Regions from separate parts of the Sphingomonas sp. LH128 genome, predicted to be linked through region 2. Evidence: riboswitches for the same ligand, from Rfam matches in the RefSeq annotation. Region 2 holds a riboswitch; each other region holds the start of a gene.
What was found. Region 2 has a riboswitch for cobalamin ahead of LH128_RS29265 (TonB-dependent receptor). Riboswitches for the same ligand answer to the same signal wherever they lie in the genome.

Region 1 (5,964 bases), on a different contig from region 2:
GGCTGGCGCTTCGTCAACCCGGCGCTCGATGCGCTCTACGGCACCGAGACGATGCCGCGCACCGGCGAAAACGTTGCCGAGGACTTCGGCATCAGCCGCGCCGACCAGGACGCCTTCGCCCTGCGCAGCCAGCAGCGCGCCGCCGCGGCGCAGGCGAGCGGCTTCTTCGCGGAGGAAATCGTCCCCGTCACCGTGCCGGGGAAGAAGCGCGGCGAGACGCTGGAGGTGTCGATCGACGAACATCCCCGCGCCGACACCACGATCGAGACGCTGGCCAAGCTGAAGCCCTTGTTTGGTCCCGAAGGCACCGTCACGGCAGGCAATGCGTCCGGCATCAACGACGGCGCGGCGGCGATGTTCGTCGCCAGCGAGGCGGCGGCCAGGGCACATGGGCTGACGCCGCGCGCGCGTATCCTCGGCATGGCGTCCGTCGGCGTCGAGCCGCGCGTCATGGGGATCGGCCCCCTGCCCGCGACGCTTAAGCTGATGGAGCGGCTTGGCCTGACCATCGGCGACTTCGACGCGATCGAGTTGAACGAGGCCTTCGCCAGCCAGGGCCTTGCAGTCATGCGCGGGCTTGGCCTGCCCGACGATGCGCCGCACGTGAACCCCAACGGCGGCGCCATCGCACTGGGTCATCCGCTGGGCATGTCGGGCGCGCGCATCGCCATGAGCCTCGTGCACCAGCTGGAGAAGACCGGCGGCAGGCGCGGCCTCGCAACGCTGTGCATCGGTGTCGGCATGGGACTGGCGCTGGCGGTCGAGAGGGTCTGACGCCGCTCGGCCGGCCCGCCCGCGTATCCTCGATGATCGCCCGGGCGGCCTGCCTGTCCCTTGACCGATGTGGACAGGCGATGCAGCCATAGCCGCAGAGGCGGATCGCTTACGCCGGACGCCTCCGATCACCGCACGCTGCCGGCGGTGCGAAGGACCTGCCGATGCCGCTGATCGCCGATGCCGAGTTTTCGAAGCTCAACATTCCGCTGCTGCGCCATTTCCCGGAACTGGTGCAATCCCTCGGCGGCGATGTCGGCGAACTGCTGCCACTGGTCGGAATGGCAGCAAAGGACTTTCGCGACGACGCTGCGGAGCTGACTTATCCGCAGGCGATCCGGTTACTGGCGCTTGCCGCAGATCGCCTGAACTGTCCCGATTTCGGAATGCGGCTGGCGTTGCGGCAACGCGGCGGCGCGATTTTCGGGCCGCTGGGCAATACCATGCGCAATTCGAAGACATTCGGAGACGCCCTGCGCTTCGCCAGTGCCCATACGAACGCTCACAGCCGCGCCGCGCGTGTGTGGCTGCGACCCGAGCCTGAAGAGGGCACCATCTTTGCCGGGCACGAACTGCTTCTCGAAACCAGCCGCGACCGTATTCAGGCCATCGAACAGATTCTGCTGGTCGGCCATCTCGAGGCGATGGAGATGACCGGCGACTATGCCCGCGCGCGCAGTATCCATTTTCGGCATGAACCCGTGTCGCGACCGGCCGAATATCGCCGCTACTTCGGCTGCGACGTGCACTTCGGCGAGCCCGCAGACGGGATCACGTTCTCCGACCGGGACCTTGCCACCCCGGTGCTCACCCAGAACGCGCAGGTCCGCAGCGATCTGGTCGCCTACATCGAGAGGACTTTCCCGAAGCAGCGTCCACCCGTGGACGCCGAAGTGCGCGGGCTGATCCTGCGCAAGCTGACCCGGGACGACTGCGGCAGTGCCGAAATCGCCCGCACCCTCGCCATTCATCACCGGACCCTGCGTCGGCGACTGAAGCAGGAGGGCACCAGCTTCCAGGCGGTCAAGGACGATGTCCGCCGCGATCTGGCGCTGTACTACCTGCAGCAGACCGGTATCGATTTCCGCGGCATTTCCGAGAAGCTGGGGTTCGCGGAACAGGCAGTATTCTCCCGCAGCTGCAGGCGCTGGTTCGGCCAGTCGCCCACGCAGTTGCGCAGCCTACGCGCATCCGTCTCCAACATATCACCGTCATTACCGTGAAGTGGGAACCCATCTCCTGACGGCGCCTGTTGCACGATCGTCAGATGGGTCCCCGCCTTCGCGGGGATGACGAAGCAGGGTCAGGTGACGATGCCTTCACCCGTATCGATCACGCCCGCACCGCGATCTCGTACTGCTCGATATAGTCGCGAAAGTGCTCGCGGACGCCTTCGCGGCTGAGGCCGAATTCGGCCAGGTCATATTCGTGCTTGCCGTGCTTGCCCTTGGGGTTTGCAGCCAGGTAGGCTTCCATGGCTGCGCGGGCTTGCGGCGTGAAAGGCTCGTCGAACCTTTCGTAGATGCCCTGCGCCGTGGCGAGCGGGTCGCGCACCAGATCGCGATACTGCACGTCGAAGATCGCATCGTGCCCGTGCTTCGCACGAAAGGCGTTCGACCGCGCGATCATCAGGTCGAACGTCTCCAACAGATTCTCTCCGATGGCCCGAAGATCGACCTGATCGCTGTACATCCGCCGCACTTCCTTGACGAGGCTGCAGGCCGAGCCCAGCACTTCGACCGGATCGCGGTGCGTCATGACCAGTTGCGCGTCAGGAAACTCGGCCGTCAGGGCATCGAGGAACAACGGGTGCCAGGGGTTCTTGAGCGTCCAGCGCCCCGGGGCATTGGCCTGAAGCAGCTGCAGCAGCCGCTTTTCGTAGCGGAAGGCGGGCGCGTAGTCGGCCTCGTCCAGGAACCAGCGGTGGTAGCCCGGAATGTCCGCCTGGGAATCGTAGAGCTGCGCGCAGAACGACGGCGCCATGGCGAACTGGCACTCGGTCGGGCTGTCGGCCTCCTCGTAATGGATCGCGGCGATCTGCGGCGCGTACTTCAGCCCCTGCAGCGTTCGCGTCTGGCAGGCATCGTGACGGGGACCGGCGTGAAGTTCCTGCACCAGCGGCGGCGGCACCGAATCGAACGCTTCCCAGCGCAGGAACGCGCGGCGCGCCGGGTCGGCTTCCAGCAGGTTGATCGCCAGCGTGGTGCCGGTACGCGGAAGGCCGAAGACAAACAGCGGCTTCTCGACCGGGCGCTCCAGAAGTTCGGGGTGGCGCGCCAGCCAGTCCTCCACGCGCATCCGGTTCGCCATCGCGGCCACCAGTGCATCGACCGATCGCGCCATGCCCGCTTCGGTGAATCTGGCTTCGTCCTCGTAGGACTTCAGCAACACGCCAAGCCCTTCGAGGATCGCGGGATCGCCGAAGTCGCTCAATCCGGTCCGTTCGCTTGCCGCTGCGACGATGTCCTGCGCCTGCATGTCTTCTCCCTCATCCCGTGCCGCGTCATCGCGCGGCGTTCGGAGGGGATCATGAAGACATGGGGCACACTTTAGAAGCTACCCGCCGATCACCTTGGCGATATCGGGCGATCAGACCGAAAGGATCAGGGAATCGTCGCTGCGCGGGGGCGTACCGTCGTAGGAGGGCAGAGGCTCGAAGTGCTCGTTCAGCAGTTCCATCGACGAGAGGCCCGCCAGCTTGAACTGGCCGAGACCCGGCTCCTCGTCGCTGCGGCGTGCCTTCGCGGGGTTCATGGCACTGACGACAAGATCGCCGTGCCTTTCGAACAGCATGTGCGGGGCAAGCGTGATCGTGTTGCCGTTGTAACGCGCCGTCACGAACTTTCGCGTGGCTATGGCTTCCATCAGGGTGAGTCGTGGATCAGTCATCGGCACCGCAAATTGCACGGGTTGCCCAAAATGAAAAGCAAGGTTGCAACCGAAAACTCGCAGGACGGGCTTTCGGAAGGCCCCACGCGAACGGCTTGCAAATCGTGCGCGCAGCGAATAATCCCCCGCCCGTCCCTCCGAAAAGGGGGACACGATCGCGTTGGTGCCTTCCGAAAGGGGCTTAAAAGGGAACGCGGTGAGAGGGGCTACCCCTCGAAGCCGAGGCTGTCCCTGCAACTGTAAGCGGTGAGCGCGATGCATATCGCGGCAGGCCAATGTGCCCTGCCGCAGCCACTGGGCCGGACGCTAACTCCTGCGAGGCCTGGGAAGGCCGTGCATCGCGTGACGACCCGTAAGCCAGGAGACCTGCCAGCGTCCGGTCGCTCTTGCCTTGGTCCAGGGGATGGCCGCGGCACGGTGTACTCCGTCTGAGCGACGAACTTGCGGCCAGGCCGCAACGGTGGGTTTCGCCGGTCGCTCGTTCGCGCCCGGATTCCGCCGCTGCACCCGTGCGGGGGGACACCCCTCTCGCGGGAACCTGTCCGTTCGACTGGGAAACGCAACGGGGGTTACAACATGAATACGAGATCGCTTCTTTCCGGCCTGATTGCTTCGGGCGCGTCATTCTGCATGCTTGGCATGTCCGCGACTTCGGCTGAGGCGCAGGAAGCCGCCGAGACGGCGCCGGAGAATGCCAATAACACGGATGCGGGCAACATCGTCGTCACCGCGCGCAAGGCGGGTGTCCTGCAACTCGGCCAGCAGGCCGACGCCTCCAGCCGCCTCGGCCTCACGCCGATGCAGACGCCGGCCAGCGTCGACGTCATCACCAGGGAGATGATCCGCAGCCTGGGCGACCGCACCGTGGTTGCCGCAGCCGCGCGCGCACCGGGGCTCATCAACAACAGCTCGGCCTTCGGTTACTCGCTGAGTTCGCGCGGGTTCACCGGCTACACCTCGGTGATGCAGCTCTACGACGGGATGCGCGTCTACACGACGACCACGCAGACCTTCCCCGCCGACCCGTGGATGGCCGAGCGGATCGAGGTCCTGCGCGGTGCGGCGTCGGTCCTCTATGGAGAGGGCGGCATCGGCGGCGCGATCAACGTCGTGCGCAAGAAGCCCAATACCGAGCAGTTCGAAGGCGAGGTCCGTCTCAGCGGCGGTTCATTCGATACTTATGCGGCGGCGGGCGGGATCGGCGGGCCGATCGGAGACAGGCTCTCGTACCGCGTCGATCTCAGCTACAACCGTTCGGACGGGTGGATGGAGCGCGGGCAATCGCGCAGTCTTGCGCTTTCGGCGGCGCTGCGCTGGCAGGCGCGCGACGACCTCGTGCTGACGCTGACGCACGACCGCGCCGACCTCGACCCGACGATCTGGTACGGCACTCCGCTGCGAGACGGCAAGCTGGTGCGGGACATCCGCAAGAAGAACTACAACATCGCCGACCGCTCGCTGCGTTTCGACGATGCCTGGACCCAGGCCAAGGCCGAATGGACACCGGCCGAGGGGGTGACGATCACCAACGTCGCCTACTACCTCACCGGCTTCAAGCACTGGCGCAATGCCGAGGGCTATGCCTGGTCCGGCGACCAGATCCGCCGCTCGAGCTATCTGGAGATTGTCTACAAGACGAAGCAGTGGGGCGACCGCTTCAACGCGGTGTTCGATCATACGCTGCTGGGCATGGACCACCGCCTGAGCCTGGGCGGCGAGTACAACACCGGCTCGCTGCTGCGCACCGACAGTTCGCCCAACAGCCGCTTCGACCTCGTCGATCCTTACGACTATACGCCGGGCACGTTCCTCGACGGCACATTCGGCACCCGCTACAAGTACAAGACCGATGTGCAGCAATGGGCGCTGTTCGGCGAAAGCCGGCTCTCGCTGTCCGACCGGCTCTCGCTGGTGACGGGGCTGCGCTACGATCGCCCGAAGACCGAGCGGCACGATGCCCTCGATCCGGCGGCGGACTACACCGCCCGCTACCCGAGCACCAGCTGGCGCACGGGGCTGGTCTACAACCCCAGCGACACGATCTCGCTCTATGCGCAGTATTCGGCGGCGGCGGACCCGGTGACGGCGTTCCTCACGGCGACACTGGCGCAGACCAGCTTTGACGTTTCCACCGGGCGCCAGTGGGAGGCCGGGGTCAAAGCGACTTTCCTGGACGGACGCGGCGAGTTCACGCTGTCAGGCTATCGCATCGTCAAGAAGAAGATCCTGACCCGATCCGCCAACGATCCCACGGTGTCGGTGCAGGTCGGACAGCAATCTTCCTACGGCGTCGAGGCCTCG
Region 2 (4,932 bases):
TCGCTTCCTGCGGTACGGTGTAGATGTACACGAAGCGTAGAACGCATCCCCGGATCATGGCCCGGATAAGCGGCAACCGACGGCCTGTCCCGTCGAATGACGGGACAGGCCGTGCTGGTGATCAGAACGTGTAGCGTGCGCCGATCTTGAACGTGCGTGGTTCGATCACGCGGCTGAGACGTCCCTCGACCGGGCCATTGGTGTCGAACGCCGGGATGTAGGACTCGTAGTAGTACGCGATGTCCTTGTCGTGGCTGTCGAAGATGTTCAGCACTTCGCCGTAGATCTCGATCTTGCGGCCCTTCCATGCGGCGCGGGCTTTTACGATCGTGCTGCCTTTGTCGCGCAGCGAGTTGTCCTCGATCAGCGGGTAGGGGCCGAGATGCCGGACGCGCACGCTCGCCTCCCACGGATCGAGCACGATCGCCGCGCCGGCGGAGACCGCGTTCTCGACCGCGTTGGGAATGCGATCTCCGTTGTCGTAGCGCGAGTGGCTGGCGACATAGCTGCCATCGAGCGCCAGCCACGGCAGCGGGCGCCAGAACCCGACCACCTCGTAGCCATGACGCTTGCTGGCGCCGGTCGGCTCCACCGCGTTGGAATCGCCGACGAAGCGCAGTTCGCTGCCCACGTCGAGCCACCAGTACGTCGCGGTCAGTGAGACGGTGCCCAGTTGCAGGCGCCCGCCCAGTTCCTTGCCGGTGCCGCGCACCAGAACGGGCACGGGCGATTCCACGTTCACCGCACCGCGCACGTCGTTGGAATGGAAGCCGCGGCCCCAGTTGGCATAGACTTCGAACTGCGGGACGATCTCATAGGCTGCCGATACCTTGGGTGAGACGATCGAATCGTGTCCGCTGCCGGTTCCCAGTTCGGTCGCCATGGCGTCGCGCGCGCGAACGGCGTAGTGGTAGTAATCGCCTCGCAGGCCTCCGGTTAGCCTGAGGCCGGGCACCGGCTTCCAGGTCGCTTCGCCAAAGAGCGCGCCGGACAGTTCCTCGACGTGGTATCGACCCAGCGAGGACAAAAAGGCGCGGGTCTCGGTGCGATTCACCCCGACGTTGCCGATGTGATCGTAGCGGTTTTCAGTGCCCATGCTCAGTTGCAGCGTCGAGCCCACAGCCCATTGCTTGCGCGCGGTGATACCCACGACCCAGCGCTTGTCGAACTGGTCGATCTGCGCGCTGGTGCCGTCCGGATCGGCATAAGTTGGGTTCGAATACATGTTCCAGTCGTAGTACTGGGCATAGACATTAGCGCTCCAGTTCGGCTGTCGCACCGCGACGTTGCCGACGAAGCGCGTTGTGCGGCCACGCGCCGAAGGATCGGGGGAGCAGAATTCGTCAGGGCACAGCGCACTGCCGATGATCCGCTCGGGGATCTGCTCGGTCGGCCGCCAAGTGGCGTGGTAGGCGTGGAGCGATGCTTCGACGGTGCCTTCGCCAGCGGACGCGATGTACTTCGCAAAGCCGGAGTAATGCCGCAGATGCTCGGCCTCCTGCCAGGGACCATCATAGCGCTTGGCCTGCCCCACCAGCGTGAGACTGCCACCCGCCACATCCTTGATGGTGCCACCGGCGGCCAGCCGCCCCGACTTGTACGATCCCCCCTCTACCGAGATCCACGGGCGGTCGAACCCATCGATGGTCGTCATGTAGGCCGCGCCGGCCAGTGCGAAGTCGCCGCCATCTGCGCGGTACGGCCCCTTGCGGAAATCTTCGCGGGCGACGATCTCGGGGATCAGGCCGTTGAGATCGAGATAGCCTTGGCCATGCCCGTGGCTGCGCAGGTTCATCTGCACGCCATCTATATAAGTCGTGAAGTCGGTGCCGTGATCGAGGTTGAAGCCGCGCAGGAAGTACTGGTTGGCCTTGCCGCTGCCCGAATGCTGCGCCGCTACCATGCCGGGCACCGCCTCAAGCAGTTCGGCGACCCGCAGAAGCGGACGGACCAGCAGGTCGGAACCGCCGACGCTGCCCTCGCTGGCGGCATGGGCGGTGCCGATCTTGGCCTCGCCGCGTCCGAACACCACGATTTCGCCGGAACCGCCATCCGCGCCGCCGGCGGGTGCCTCTTCGGCGCAGGCGGGCATCGTCGCCAGCGCCATTGCGGTACCTGCCACGATGCGCACCAGCGCAGCGCTTTTCATCAAATTCATCATCATTCCCCCCGACGCCTGCGACTGGGTGGGAGGCTTGCCGCCATCAAGACGGTCGACGCGCGCCGGCGGTCGGACGCCGCGGGCGACCGTCTGCGCGAACCGATGCGGCCTCCACCGCTGGTTCGTCGCTCGAACGGAATGATTCCGGGCCTTGGCCACCCCCTGGACCACGGCATGAGCGACCAGACGCAGGCAGGTCTCCTGGCTCACGGGTCAATGCGACGATGCAAGGCCTTCCCAGGCCTCGCATGTTGCAGCGTCCGGCCCAGTGACTGGCGGCAGGAACCTTTGTCCCACCGCACATATGCATCGCGCTCACCGCTTACAGTTGCAGGGACAGCCTCGGATTCGAAGGGCATGCCTTCTCACCGTGTTCCCTTTTAAGCCTCTTTCGAGGCACCAGCGCGATCTTGTCTGCACCAATGAAGGGCAGATATGGCGCGCTATCTCAAACGGTTTCACGGCACAAGCCTGTCTGTATGGCGTCCAGGTACGGCCTGTATCCTGAACTCCCGACTAGCGATGCCAGGGCTGACGGGCCGCTCCGGGGAGCAAAATTTGCTTCCGAGCGCCTGGCAAGGGTCGGCGACGGCCGGATCGATTGTCGAATTGCGTGAAATTTCGGTCATCGCTGTGCTAAAGTCGCCTCCGTGCCATGCATCGCAGCCGATCGCAGAACTCTGGTCGCCAAGACGTCGTTGCGCTGCTATCGCCTTTCATCCTGCACCCTGAAACGGGTTCTGCGGCCTTGCGTGCTACGTTCACTCGCGAGGATAGGTTTCTCGGACTTAGCTTAAGGTACTTAAAAGATGACATTCGACAGGGGAAATCGCGGCCAAGGTCGCGACCGGTTCGGCGGCGGCGATGATCGTTGGGGCGGCGGCAACGATCGCTTTGGCGGTGGTGACCGCTTCGGTGGCGGCCAGCGTGGCGGCTTCGGCGGATCGCGAGGCGGCGGTTTTGGCGGTGGCGGTGGCGGTTCGCGCGGCGGCCCGGGCCAGGTTGTCGGTCAGGGCCGTGGGACGGTCAAGTTCTTCAACCCCGACAAGGGTTTCGGCTTCATCCAGCTTGAAGGCGGCGGCGACGATGCATTCGTGCACATCAGCGCCGTGCAGTCCGCCGGCCTCGAAACGCTGGCGGAAGGTCAGCAGCTGGAATTCCAGCTGGTCGAGCGAGGCGGCAAGATTTCCGCTTCCGAACTGACCATCGTGGGAGAGGTCATCGTTGCCGAACGTCGCGAGCGAAGTGCCGCACCTGTTCAGAATCAGTCCACTGGCGAGAAGGCCACCGGCACCGTCAAGTTCTTCAATAGCATGAAGGGCTTCGGCTTCATCGTCCGCGATGACGGCCAGCCCGATGCGTTCGTGCATATCAGCGCCGTCGAGCGCTCCGGTCTGCATGGCCTTTCGGAAGGCGATCAACTCGAATTCGAAATCGAGATCGATCGCCGGGGCAAGGCGTCGGCCGTGAATCTGGTCCAGCGCTGACTGATCTGGCCATGGCTGCCGCAGGAGGTCATGGCCTCATCTCGGGCTTTCCTCGATCGCATCGCGATCGGCGACGGACATCGAGCGGCTTATGTCGAAGGCCTTGATCAAAGCTGCCTTCGACAGGCCGACTGCGGGACGAGGGACGTGTTTCCTTGATTCGAACGTGCAGCATGCGGGCGGACCAGCTTCCTCCTGGAACCGATGTCCGGCCGCATTGCTTGAACCTTAGACCTGAAGTGGTTCATCCCTGCCTGTAGGCCGCCCTTCACCGGCATCATCAGGCTGATGATCTGAGAACCTAGCCTTGTCCTGGCGTCACCATCGTCATGAAAAGGCCAATAACGACAACGGATTGCATGACTAACGACGATCGCAGCGGCGACAACGACTCTCCTCTTCTCGACCTGGACAAGGGTTCGGTCCAGCGGTTCATCGCGCGCGCCAAAAGCCAGGGCGTCATCACGGTCAAGGAGTTGAATGCCGCGCTGCCGCAGGACCAGATGACCACCGATCAGATTGAGGACATCATGGCCGCGATCTCGGAAATGGGCGTCAAGATCGTCGAGAACGACGATGATGACGATGAGGACGGTGAGCAGGAAGACGGCGTGGAAGCCGTCGATGGCGGCGATGACGATTCCGGTTCGGATACCGGGTTCGACGAAGGCAATTCCCGGCGCCGCCCCGGCGAGACCCGCAAGGCGGACACGCTCGCCCGTTCCGACGACCCGGTGCGCATGTACCTGCAGGAGATGGGCGCCGCCGAGATGCTCAGCCGCGAGGGCGAGGCTGCCATCGCCAAGCGCATCGAAGCCGGCCGCGACATGATGATCATGGGGCTTTGCGAAAGCCCCATGACCTTCCACGCGATCATCGGCTGGTCCGAAGCGCTCAACAACGGCGACATGCAGCTTCGCGAGATTCTCGATCTCGACGCGATGCTCTCCAAGGAGCCGCAGCCCGAAAATCTGGCCGAAAATGGTGAGGGCGATGGCGACGGCGAGATTTCCGCTGCCACCGCTGGGCCTTCCTTCAAGGACGATGACGATTCCGGCGAGGACAACTCGGAGGAAGTCGACGAGGACGGCAATCCGATCCCCAAGCGTCAGGTCGAGGACGATGAAGAGGACAACACCCTCTCCCTCGGTCAGATGGAAGCCGCGCTTACGCCGGAGGCGCTGGAGAAGTTCGCGCTTATCACCGAACTGTTCCGCACCTTCGAGCGCCTGCAGAGCGATCGGCTCGACGCGCTGGCGCTGGGCATCGATTTCCCGGTCGCCA
Region 3 (5,964 bases), on a different contig from region 2:
CCGGCCGGCAGGTCCTCCCCTCCCGCTTGCGGGAGGGGCTGGGGGTGGGCCTTTTCGGGTTGGGCCTTCCTTGTCATCAGAACCGGCTGCGCACGCCGACGTAGACCGTCCGTCCCAGTGCGGAATAACCCGCCGCCGTCTGGTAGTCCTTGTCGGTCAGGTTCTCGACGCGGCCTTGCAGCATCAGGTTCTCCTTGATCCGCACTTGCGCGCGAAAGTCGATCAGCCAGTAGTCGTCCAGCTTCGCGGTGCCGGTGGCGGCGTTGAAGGTCTCGCCCGAGTAGCGCGCCGCGACGCTGGCGCGAAGCCCTTGCGGCAGGTCGATGCCCGCTTCGGCATTGGCCATGTGGCGCGGTACGCGCTGCAGCTGGCGGCCGTAGGTGGACGAACCCTCGGTGCGGTCCTCGGCGCGGGTCCAGCTGTAGTTGCCCTCGGCAAACAGCACGCCCAGCTTCGCCGACGCGGCGAGTTCCAGGCCGCTGGCCTTGGCCGTCTTGACGTTGGCGTAGTAGCCGAAGCGCGTGGTCGTGGTGCCGGGGATGTAGCACGCGGCGGGCAGCGTTCCACTGGTCGGGCAGTAGGCGAAGTCGATCAGGTTGTCGGTGTCGCGCTGGAACCAGGTTGCGGAGAGGCGCAGGGCCTCGCCGAAGTTCTGCTCGGCGCCCACTTCCCAGCCCTTCGCCTTCTGCGGGGCGAGGTCGGCGGTGCCGTAGGCGCTGTACATCTGGTAGAGCGAGGGGGCTTTGAAACCCTCGTCATAGCTGGCGCGCAGCACCGTGGCGCCTCCGTTGGGGGTATAGGCCGCGCCCGCGCTCCACACGGTCTGCCCGCCGAAGCGCGACTGGTGATCGTAGCGCGCGCCGCCGTCGAGGGTGAGGCCCTTGACCGGGCTCACGCGCAGTTCGGCGTAAAGGCTGTCCATGTCCACCGAGTAGGGCGTCAGCGTATAGGGCGTGGCGGAGTTCGTCGGCGAGGCGGTGGTCATCCGCTGCTCCTCGCGCTCGGCGCCGAACACGGCCTGGATCGCGTCGCTGAAGGTGTAGGTGCCCTGGTACTCGTAGCGGCGCAGGCGGCCGTGCGCGTCGAAGGTGATCGCGCGGATCGAGCGGGTGGGGTCGAAGTTCTCCCGGTCGGTGACGTTCTGCAGCACCGCGACGCGGTTGACCAGCTTGCCGTCCAGCAGCGCGAAGTTGAGGCCCGCGTAGCCGGACCATTCCTTCGTGGTGCCATAAGCGAGGGTGTCGCCTGAAGTGCCGTCGAAATCGTTCTTCCCGTCGGCCCAGTAGCCGCGCAAGTCGAGGCTGACGCCGGGGGCGACGCGCACCGTGACGGTGCCGCTGGCGGCGCTGCGCTGGAAACCGTCGGCCTCGGTCCCGTTCGCGCGGGCGGAGATACCGTCGGTGGTGAAACGCGAGGCGGAGAGGCGCCAGTCGATGAGGTCCGAGGTGCCGCCCACGCCCGCGCGGGCGGAGACGTTGTCATGGGTTCCCGCCTCAACGGCGAAGCTGCCTTCGAGCCGCTCGGTCGGGCGGCGGGTGCGCACGTTGACGACACCGCCGGTCGCGTCGCTGCCCCACAGGATCGACTGCGGCCCGCGCAGGATCTCGATCCGGTCGACGTCGTCGAGCAGCAGGTTGGAGAAGCCGTAGCCGCCCGCCGTCGCCGAGGGGTCGGACAGGCGCATGCCGTCGATCACCATGACGGTCTCGCCCGCATCGGCGCCGCGGATGCGCAGCGAGGTGGTGGTGCCGTAGCCGCCGTTGCGCGACATCGAGACGCCGGGGGTGCGCAGCAGGGCATCGGTCAGGGCGATGGGTTGCAGGGCGACGATCGCGGGCTCGCCCAGCACGGTCACGGTGGCGGAGACGCGCTCGATCGCGACGGGGGTGCGAAGCGCGCCGACGACGATGTTGTCATCTTGCCGAGTGTCGCCGTCGGTATCGCCAGGTGCCGTTGTGGTATCGTTGGGTGCCGCTGTGTCGGCGAATGCCGGAGAGGCCGAAGCGAGCAGTGCGATAGCGGCGGTGGTAATGATAAGATATTGTTTCACTTGTATTCCTTCATGCGAACGACGGTGCTCCGTCGGCCGGTGAAGGATATTGGGACAGTGGGCGCGGACAGGCAGCGCAACACCTCCCGCAAGCCCCCTCAGGCCGCCGGAACGATGGCTGTCGTTGCGCGAGGAATGCACTTCCCCCGTTCGTCCGGCACACCCTGTCCGGTCGAAGAACGACGGCGACGGGCAGGTCTCCTGGCTCACGGGTCATCGCCGATTTCGGCCGCCTTCTCAGGGGCTTGCACCCCCAATGGCATGTGGCAGAACGGCTCTCCGCTTACAGTTGCAGGGGCAGCCCGGGTATCTCACCCGCGTTCCCTTTCAATCCCCTCGCGGGGAACCTGTCGCGGCGCGGCAAGTATCGTGCGCCGGGGCGCCGCGCAAGAGGCCAATGCTTGCGCCGACCTGCCGGAAACCATAGGTGCGGGATCGATGGACACTCCGCGCCAAGACGATGCCCCCGCCTGCCCGGCGTACCTGGTAAGCGCCCCGTCCTCGGGTCAGGGCAAGACGCTCGTGACTGCGGCATTGGCCCGAACGCACCGCAATGCGGGCAGAAAAGTGCACGTTTTCAAGGTTGGACCGGACTTCCTCGACCCCATGGTGCTCGAAGTCGCGAGCGGCGCGCCGGTCCTTCAGCTCGACCTGTTCATGTGCGGAGAGGCGCAGTGCCGCGCCCTCCTGCACGAAGCGGCGCGCGAGGCCGACCTGATCCTCGTCGAAGGCGCGATGGGCCTGTTCGACGGTGACCCCAGCGCCGCCGACCTCGCCGAACGCTTCGGCTTCCCGGTGCTGGCGGTGGTTGATGGATCGGCGATGGCGCAGACGTTCGGCGCCCTGGTCCACGGCCTCGCGACCTACCGGCCGGGGCTGGAGGTCCATGCGGTGATCGCCAACCGCGTCGGCAGCGCGCGGCACGCGGAATTGCTGGAGCAGGGCGTGCCTGCGTCGGTGAAGTGGCTGGGCACTTTCCCGCGCGAGGCCGGAGTGACGCTGCCCGAACGCCACCTCGGGCTGGTGCAGGCAGCCGAGGTCGTGGATCTCGACGCGCGACTGGATCGGGCGGCGAGCCTGCTGCCTGATGCCGTGCTGGACCTGCCGCCGCCGGTGAGCTTCCCGGCGCCCGAGGTCCCGGAGGAAAGCCCCAATCTGGCGGGTCTGCGCATCGCCATCGCGCGGGACGAGGCTTTCGCCTTCATCTACCACGCCAACTTGCGATGGCTGGAACGGGCAGGCGCGCAGCTCGCCTTCTTCTCACCGCTTCATGACGCGCGATTGCCCGATTGCGAGGCGATCTGGCTCCCCGGAGGCTACCCGGAACTGTATCTGCAGACGCTTGCCGCGAATGCGCCGATGCTCGATGCCATCCGTGCGCACCATGCGGCGGGGAAGCCGATTCTCGCCGAGTGCGGGGGGATGCTCTACGCTTGCGCATCGCTCACGGACGTAGAGGGCAATCGGGCCGATCTGCTCGGATTGCTGGAGGGGCACGCCGCGATGCAGCGGCGTTTCGCCGCCCTCGGCATGCAGCACATCGCGCTGCCGGGAGGGACCTTGCGCGGGCACACGTTCCATTATTCGCGGCTGGAAACCGGGCTCGTACCGGAGGCTCGCGCCAGCACGCCGGACGGGCGGGACGGGGAAGCGCTCTATCGCGTCGGCTCGCTCACCGCGAGCTACATGCACGCATACTTCCCGTCCGCTCCCGAAGCGGCGGCGCGGTTTTTCGTTCAGGCTTCGACCAGCGACTGACCTTTGGGGAGGTCGGGGTCCTTGCGCGGATCTTCGCTGGCCTCGACGATGCCGGGTTCGGGCACTCGGAAGACCTTCGCCGCGTCCGCCTTGTCGCCGAGGTTCTCGCTCGAAGACAGGCTGATAAGCCAGGGCGAGAGGAACAGGCCGACGATGATCGGCGAGAGCCAGATCGCCGTCGTCATGTCGAGGAACGCCGTCGCCGTCAGGCCCGCGCCGAGCAGCAGATGCTCACGCAAGTCGGGCAGGACTTCGCGCACGGTGATGCGGCGGGCATCGCGGGTCTGGGTGTTCCAGCCCGCCGAGATGCCCAGCAGCAGCCCGAGCAGCGCCTTGGTCTGTGTCATCATGGTGATCGGTGCGAGCAGCATCGCCAGTACCGTCTCCAGCAGGACCGAGCGCACGGCCGCGAAGCCGCCGCCGAAGCTGCGGCGCCGCTCGCCGTCGGCCAGGACCCAGATCAGGCCCATGATCTTCGGGCCGAACAGCAGCATCACCGTCAATGCCAGCACGCTCGGCGGGGCGAGGGTGACGAAGCCGCCATCGCCATGCGTCGCGACCTGGCCGATCATCGTCAGGATCAGCAGCAGCCAGCCCGGCGAGGTGAGGTAGGCCGAGGCGCCAATCAGCAGGTGCAGGCGGCTCGCCCAGTGCAGGCCCGAGGCGCCGAGGAGCTGCAGGTGCTGCAGGTTGCCCTGCATCCAGCGCCGGTCGCGGATCGCCATGTCGATAATCGTGGGCGGGAATTCCTCGTAGGAACCGCCGATCATGACCATGTGGACGGCCCAGCCACGGCGGCGCAGCAGGGCGGATTCGAGCATGTCGTGGCTGAGGATATGGCCGCCGAACGGAGCCTTGCCGGGAAGCTCAGGAAGACCGCAGGCCTCGGCGAAGGCGCGGGTACGCACGATCGCGTTATGGCCCCAGAAGTTGGCCTCCGACCCCGACCACCACAGCAGCCCGGCGCTCGCGATCGGGCCATAGGCCTCGCTCGCGAACTGCATCCAGCGCTGGAACAGGGTTCGCGCGTTGGTGATCATCGGCACCGTCTGGAGCAGGCCGATCGAGGGACGCTCCTCCATGATCGAGGCCATGCCCACGATCGTCTCGCCGCTCATCATCGAGTCGGCGTCGAGGATCAGCATGTTCTCGTAAGCGCCGCCGAAACGCTTCACCCATTCGGCGATGTTGCCGGGCTTGCGCGCGATGTTCTTCTCGCGGCGGCGGTAGTAGATCTTGATCGGCGCGTGGTCGGCCAGTTCGTGCCAGGCGGCTTCCTCGCGCTTGCCGTGGAAGGGGTTGGAATCGCTGAGGACGAAGAAGTCGATCCACGGCGCGCCGCCGGCTTCGGCGATCGAGTAGGCCATGGCACGTACGCGGGCGAAGACTTCCTCGACGCCCTCGTTGTAGACCGGCATCAGCACGGCGGTCTTGTGGCGCAGGCTGGAGGCCGGGCTTGGCAGCGCGGTGAAGCCGGGATGCTCGCCGGTGATGAGCTTGAGGAAGCCCATCGTCGCGGTAACGAAGCCGAACGAGATCCAGCAGAACAGCGGCACGAAGAACACCAGCAGCAGCGCTTCGACCCAGTCGAGCCCGTCGCGCGAGAGTTCCATGCGCACCGTGCTCGATGCGGCGAGGCCGATGGCGGCGGTGAGCGCGAGCAGCAGCAGGCGCTTGACCAGCATCCCGTGCGGCGCGGTTTTCACCTCGCGTGCGCCGGGCGGATTGCCCCACAAGTTCTGGATCGGCATCGCCATGGGCGATTCGGCCGGAAGCATCGGCGAATGGTTCATCGGCGTCGCACTCACGTTTCAATGGCCTTGATAACGGTCTCACTGAGCGCGGAGTTGCCGCGCTTGAGGAAAAGACGGAACTGGGGCTGGGTCAGGGCGGCGGATCGCACGTCGATCATCGCCCTCCAGCGCCCGTCCGAGCGCGCCACCGGATAGGCGACGGAGGAGACCACCGCAGCCTTGGGCAGGTCGGTATCGGGCGTGACGCCGCTGGTCCGGTCGAGGCCCGCCAGCGCGGGACCGGAGAAGTCGAACACGAACTTGCGCACGCCTTCCAGCGGCGGCGAACCCGGACTGCCGCCGGGGCCTTCGAAGACATCGACGCAGCGTGAGCCGCCATCGATGGTCGGGTCCTTGGACGTC
Region 4 (5,964 bases), on a different contig from region 2:
TCGGTCTGCGTGCGCAGATACCGGGCATCATCGACGAAGACCGGCTGCGGGCGGGCGACCGCGCCGACGACCGTAGGCACGCTCGCATCGTAGCGATTGCGGATCCTGACCGTCTCACGCTTCTCGAAATCGACGCCGCTCAGGTGCTCGATGAATGTCGTAACGAAGTGCTGGCGGGTCTGTTCGCCATCGCCGACGATGTCGATCCCGGCCTGCCGCTGATCGTCCACGGCCAGGCGCAGCGCATCGTGCTTGCCGGCGACCAGTTCCTCGCCTTCCAGCTTCCAGGGCGACCAGAGTTTCTCGGGCTCGGCCAGCCAAGAGGGCTTGGGCAGACTGCCAGCGGTCAAAGTGGGCAACAGTGTTTTCATGTTGGATGACCTTGTGTGCTGTCTTGTCAAAGGATGTGGCTGGCGGCGTAGCCGGCGGACCAGCGGTCCAGATCGGCCTGGTACGGCCGGATGAAGTGCTCTTGCGCAAACCGGCCCTGCTCGATGGCGAGGCGGCTGCGCTCTTCGCGGTCGTAGACGATCCGGGTGGACGAGAAGTCCTGATGGTTCAGGCTGGGCCGGAAGCATTTCCCCGCAGCCGAATTGGCGTTGTAGATTTCGGGCCGGTAGATCCTCTGGAACGATTCCATCGTGCTGATCGTGCCGATCAGTTCGAGGCTGGTGTAATCGCTTGCCAGATCGCCGGTGAAATAGAACGCCATCGGCGCGACACTGCCCCGAGGCATGAAGTAGCGCGCCTGCAGGCCCATCTTCGCGAAGTATTCGTCGGTGGAGGAGAACGCGCTCTGCCGGTACTCGATCCCCAGGATCGGGTGGCGGTTTTCCGTGCGATGGTAGGTCTGGCTGCTCGAGACACTCAGGCAGATGACCGGAGGCTTCGCGAAATTGTCCCGGTATGTAGGCGAGGCCAGGAAGTGCCGGAACAGGTTGCCGTGCAGATCGCCGAAGCCCTCCGGCGTCGCGAACGTAGACCGTCCCTTGTTATGCTCGGCCAGCAGCACGCTGAAGTCGTAATCGCGCACGTAGGACGAGAAATTGTTCCCGGCGATCCCGGCGATGCACGTATCGGTCTTTCGGTCGATGATGCTCGGCTTCAGGATCTCGATCATCGGGAAGGCATCGCCGCCATCGCCCGCAGCAACATGCATCTCGACCGAGACGATATCGAGCTCGACCCGGTAGCGGTCACCCTCGGGATTGTCCCAATCCGCCAGATCGTTGCAGCGGTTGTCGATCATCCTGAGGGCAGCCTGCAGGTTTTCCTGGCGGTGCTCGCCTCTGGCCAGATTGGCGAAGTTCGTCGTGATCCGCGTGTTGTCGGAGGGGCGATAATTCTCGTCGAAGCGAATGCTGCTGATGGAGAATGTGAGATCGTCGTCTGTCATGGCCGGTTGTCCTGAAGATCGCCTGATCGTGGGCGCCAGCGGCGCGCCGGAAGCGATACGGGTGAGGCGAGGGCGTGGGAATGTCGGGTTGGCGTGTGTTGCGGGCATGCACGGTGTCCTGCGGTCCGGCGCGAACGCCGTCCGTCGTTGTGGTTCGGGAATGGGTCTGGATTTGCGGCGCGCCGCGTCAGGCGGGGCTCAGCCCGATGACACGGCGCGCGGGCGCATTCGTCGATTTGCGAAGGGGCGGGACAGGATTGCAAACATCGACCGATCACCTGCTTTGGCCGGGCGGAAGGATCGAAGGAAGAACGCGCAAAGTAGGAGCGGCCCACACGGCGGATAGACTGCGGGCCACGCTTCAAGCGCGATCCACCGGAGGAACCCCCGTCCGAGGAACGTTATGGCGCCGAAGGCAGGTCTCCTGGCTTGCGGGTCATTGCGGCGGTTCCGGCCTTCCCGAGCCTTGTGCAAGGCTCAGTGACACGAAATGGAACCGCCACTCGCCACTTACAGTTGCGGGGGCAGCGCCGGACTCTGCCCCGAAGGGCACCACCGGCTTCCCGTCTTAGCCCCGCCGTCATGCCTGAAGCGGGGAACCTCGACACGCTCTCTCAACACCATCGCCAGCCAACTGTCAACCATCATATAAAGATATCTTTATATGATGGTTTCGATGTGAGGCTATTCCGTCAGCGACGCAGTCCGCGCTCGTACTTGGCCGAGGAGCGGTACACGTGAGGAAAGGCTGGAAAGCTCCTCGAGAACCTGCAAAACTATGATGGTTTCTTGATCTGAACATCGCGGTCGCCGCTGCGGCATTGCTGATTGGCAAGATCTGGAAATGCTCAAGCAGGTTCGCCGTCACAGCGGTGATCCTCAAGTCCATGGAGCAGACGTGACCGGGGACGCCGTGCAGGTGACCGGGCATCAGGCCGCCGCTCAACGACGTGCGGGTCTTCTCCGTCAAGGGTTCGTTCGACTGCCATGTCTGCCGCAATGCAACTGTCCCCCCATGGCGGTTACTGTGGGTACGCGCCTGCACACTCTCGTCTCGCCCGCATATCTGCAGAACTGCGCTGGCGCGTGGACGGCGATGGATGGCGACTGTCCTTCGGGCGATGTTTTGAGGATCATGTTGCCTTGGGTTTGCGAAGGGGGCAGGCGAAGCGTTTCGTACGTGCCGCGTTCTGGCCGCGTGCGCGGATCGAGTGGCGTGCGCTGAACGAGGCGTTCGTCATCTTGGCGCCTGACTGCGGACCCGATTCAGTCGATCTGGCTGATCTGATGGGCCGTCTGGTCGAACTGGCCAAACGACCGCTTACGCCTAAGGAACTTCTTGCGGTGCTGCCGCTCACCAACAAGGAACGCGTGCGCTGGACCAAGGACGGTCGTCTTACCCCCAGTGGATCCGTGAGTATCCGTAAGGGGCAGATCGTATCGGTGCCGACCTATTCGGTATCGCAGGTTGAGCGCCTGCTGGGCGCTCCTCAGGTCATTTGCGACTGGCGCGAAGAAGATGCGCGTCTGGGCAAGGATGGCCACTGACGCCAGCGTCTCGCAATGCCACATTCTCCATGCTCACTGGTTGTCGCCGGTAAGCACGCAAACGAGATCCAACCGCCCGACCATGACGGTCGAGCGGCCGGACGCAAGTATCATTCCGGCTTGTGTTCCAGCGTGAAGCTGAGCGTCGCCGTGAGTTCGACATTGCGGTACTTGGTCGGGTTGTCGCTAGGTCCGTTATAGACGGCATGAATGACATTGAGGCCTTGGTTACGCACGACGAGCGTTACGGTGCCGTCGGTGCCGGTCACGACCTCCTTCGCGTCCGGGTCATTCACGAAGTCAGCGATGAGATGGGCCCCGGCCACCGGCTGCCCCTGGAAGAGAACCTTGTACTTCAGCTTCTGCCCCAGCAGCTTCGGGATCGGGCCTACCGGCACGATCTGAAGCGTCTGGCCGGGCAACGCCGGTATGCTGCCCATCAGTTTGCCCTGGATCCGCACTGCATACTTGATGTTGTTGGTCGAGATTTCGGCGCCGGGCATCTCGTCGAGGCCCTTCTTTTCGTACTCGCCGCCCTTCATGCGCGACCACACGCCGTTCTGCAGAACGGCGGTGACGAAGGCGGGTTTGACTTCGGTTTCGACGAGCATGGCGAGGCCCGAGACCCGGTGCGACGCCTTGATCGACGTGCCCTCGGCATCAAAGGCGGCGACCGTGTCGATCAGCGGCTCGCGCTTTACCATGTCCATGTCGTCGGCGCCTTCGCCATAGACGAGCACGATCTGCTTCGAGCGTTCGGTCAGGTAGATACCATGGGCTTGGGCAGGTACGGTGCAGAGCGTGAGGAGCGAGGTGAGGATCGTGGCATTCAACGCGGTTTTCATCGTGCACATCCTTGCTTTGGTTCGATCGAGGGCATGGTGGAGGTCTCGGCCGGAGACAGGGGTTGCGCCCCGCATCACAGGCTCAAGCATCACAGGCCAACCGTGATGCTGGCGACGGCGCTCAAGGGGGCGCCCGGATAAAGATTGCTGCCGAAGCCGCGCTCGGCGTACTTCTTGTCGAGCAGGTTGTTGACGTTGACCTGCAGCTTCACGTTCTCTGCGAGCGGATAATAGGCGAGCAGGTTCACCGTGGCGTAAGGCCGGATATAGGGCGCGGTGGCCGCCGTGCCTGCTATGCGTCCGCCCAGATACGTGACGCCCGCGCCTGCACCCAAGCCCGCGAGGGCACCGTCCTGAAACTCGTAGACATTGAGCAGGCTGGCCGAATGGCGCGGCGTGTTGGGAAGACGCTGCCCTAACGGAAGGCGGTTGTCCTTCGTCACCTCGGAATCGGCGAAGGCATAACCACCCACCACGCGCCAGGCGCGCGTGATGTTGCCGGTGATGGAGATGTCGATGCCCCGGCTGCGCACTTCACCTGCGGCAATGCTGTAATCGAGGTTGTCCGGGTCGGTGGTTGCAACGTTCTGCTTGGTCGTGTGGAACAGCGCCGCCGTCGCGCTCAGGGTGCCGTCCAGCAGTTCGAGCTTCACGCCCGCCTCGTAGCTGGTGCCCCGCTCGGGATCTAGCACATTGCCGTTCACATCAGCGGCCGTGTTCGGCTTGTTGGAGCGCGCATAGCTGCCGTAGAGCGAGACTTGCGGGCTGAGCACAAAGACAGTGCCGAGGCGCGGGGTGAACACCGTCTGTCTGAAGGCGGAAGTCACGCCATTACGCAGGTTGAGGTTGTCGCTCTCGAATCTTTCGAGCCGTCCGCCGACCAGCACCTTCAGCCAGGGCAGCAACGATAGCTGATCCTGAGCGTAGCCGGCGAAGGTCCGCGTCTGCGTGCGGATGCTGGTGAAGCTGCCATTAAGCGGCGGTATGGCCGATCCGTAGACCGGGGCGAAGATGTCGATCGTGAAGGGCGAGAGCGTCGGGCTCGAATTGCGGATGACCTCGGTGTAGTGAAACGCCTCGAATTCGGCGCCCAGCAGCACTTCGTGCTCGATCGTGCCGGAGGCGAATTTGCCGGTCAGGTTGACCTGCGCATCGAGATCACGCCATCTCAGCGTCCGTTCGCTGTAGGTCCGCACCAGGGTGCGGCCATCGGCGCGCACGCTGGAGGCCTGGATGCCGGGGCCGCCCAGTTCGCCGTTGTAATATTGCATCCCCGCACGCAGCTTCCAGTCCCGGCCCAGCTTGTAGTCGGCGACGATGTTGCCGAGCCCGTTACGCACGCGCCAGCGGCCAACCGATGGCTCTCCGAAGAACCGGGAGGAAGGGATGGCGATCGCAAGCTGGTTGCGGAAGGCGGGATTGCCGCGATCGAGCGGTGTCTTAACCTGCACCAATTCGCCGCCAAGCGTGAAGGTCAGGTCAGAGGAGGCATCCCAGGCGACCACAGGGGCAACCACGATGCGGTCGGACTGGACATGGTCGCGGAAGGTGTCACCGCCTTCCACCGCCGCGCCAAGGCGATAGCGTACGGTCCGACCGCTATCGACAGGGCCGGTGGCATCCACGGTGCCGCGCCATCCGCCGAAGCTGTCGATCCGGCCGCTGACAGTCTGCGCCGTCCGATCCGAAGGCACGCGCGAGACGATGTTGAAGGTGCCACCCGGATCGCCGCGGCCGTAAAGCAGGGCGGCCGGGCCGCGCAGCACGTCCACGCGCTCCACCGCGATCGAATCGGGCGCAGGCGGATAGCCGCGGTTCATCGGGAAACCGTTGCGGAAATACTCAGATGAGGTGAAGCCACGCAGGTTGTAGTCGGTCAGGCCGGTGCCGCCGAAGTTGTTGCCGCGCGTGATGCCGCCCGCATAGGCCAGTACGTCCTCGACGCGGTTGGCCTGAAGGTCCTCCACGACCTGCCGGGTCAGTACCGTCACCGACTGCGGCACTTCGAGGAGCGGCGTGTCGGTGCGTGTCGCGCTGTTCGAGCGGGTGGCGTTGTAGGCGCCGCCCTTGCCGGTGACGACGATCGGATCGTCGGCGTTATCGGTTTCGGCGGCATGAGCCAGCATCGGGACCGGCATCAGCGCGAATGCGCCGGCAAGCAGTCCGGCCTTGGTC

Region 1: another riboswitch for cobalamin. It lies ahead of LH128_RS22125 (TonB-dependent receptor); the one in region 2 lies ahead of LH128_RS29265 (TonB-dependent receptor).
Region 3: another riboswitch for cobalamin. It lies ahead of LH128_RS11685 (TonB-dependent receptor); the one in region 2 lies ahead of LH128_RS29265 (TonB-dependent receptor).
Region 4: another riboswitch for cobalamin. It lies ahead of LH128_RS04385 (DUF1852 domain-containing protein); the one in region 2 lies ahead of LH128_RS29265 (TonB-dependent receptor).

The regions. Positions count from the first base shown of each region.
Region 1 is NZ_ALVC01000307.1:7,802-13,765, reverse strand. It holds gene pcaF (3-oxoadipyl-CoA thiolase) at 1-774, shown strand, start outside; gene LH128_RS22140 (AraC family transcriptional regulator) at 939-1,997, shown strand; gene LH128_RS22135 (sulfotransferase family protein) at 2,107-3,252, opposite strand; gene LH128_RS22130 (hypothetical protein) at 3,364-3,663, opposite strand; cobalamin riboswitch at 3,810-4,051, shown strand; gene LH128_RS22125 (TonB-dependent receptor) at 4,303-5,964, shown strand, end outside.
Region 2 is NZ_ALVC01000502.1:174-5,105, reverse strand. It holds gene LH128_RS29265 (TonB-dependent receptor) at 122-2,164, opposite strand; cobalamin riboswitch at 2,336-2,580, opposite strand; gene LH128_RS29260 (cold-shock protein) at 2,971-3,648, shown strand; partial or broken gene LH128_RS29255 (RNA polymerase sigma factor region1.1 domain-containing protein) at 4,008-4,932, shown strand, end outside.
Region 3 is NZ_ALVC01000137.1:3,862-9,825, reverse strand. It holds gene LH128_RS11685 (TonB-dependent receptor) at 77-2,050, opposite strand; cobalamin riboswitch at 2,225-2,416, opposite strand; gene LH128_RS11680 (cobyrinate a,c-diamide synthase) at 2,489-3,808, shown strand; gene mdoH (glucans biosynthesis glucosyltransferase MdoH) at 3,787-5,601, opposite strand; gene LH128_RS11670 (glucan biosynthesis protein) at 5,613-5,964, opposite strand, start outside.
Region 4 is NZ_ALVC01000044.1:30,845-36,808, forward strand. It holds gene LH128_RS04380 (methionine synthase) at 1-371, opposite strand, end outside; gene LH128_RS04385 (DUF1852 domain-containing protein) at 398-1,396, opposite strand; cobalamin riboswitch at 1,793-2,015, opposite strand; gene LH128_RS31255 (hypothetical protein) at 2,483-2,944, shown strand; gene LH128_RS04395 (DUF4198 domain-containing protein) at 3,055-3,789, opposite strand; gene LH128_RS04400 (TonB-dependent siderophore receptor) at 3,879-5,964, opposite strand, start outside.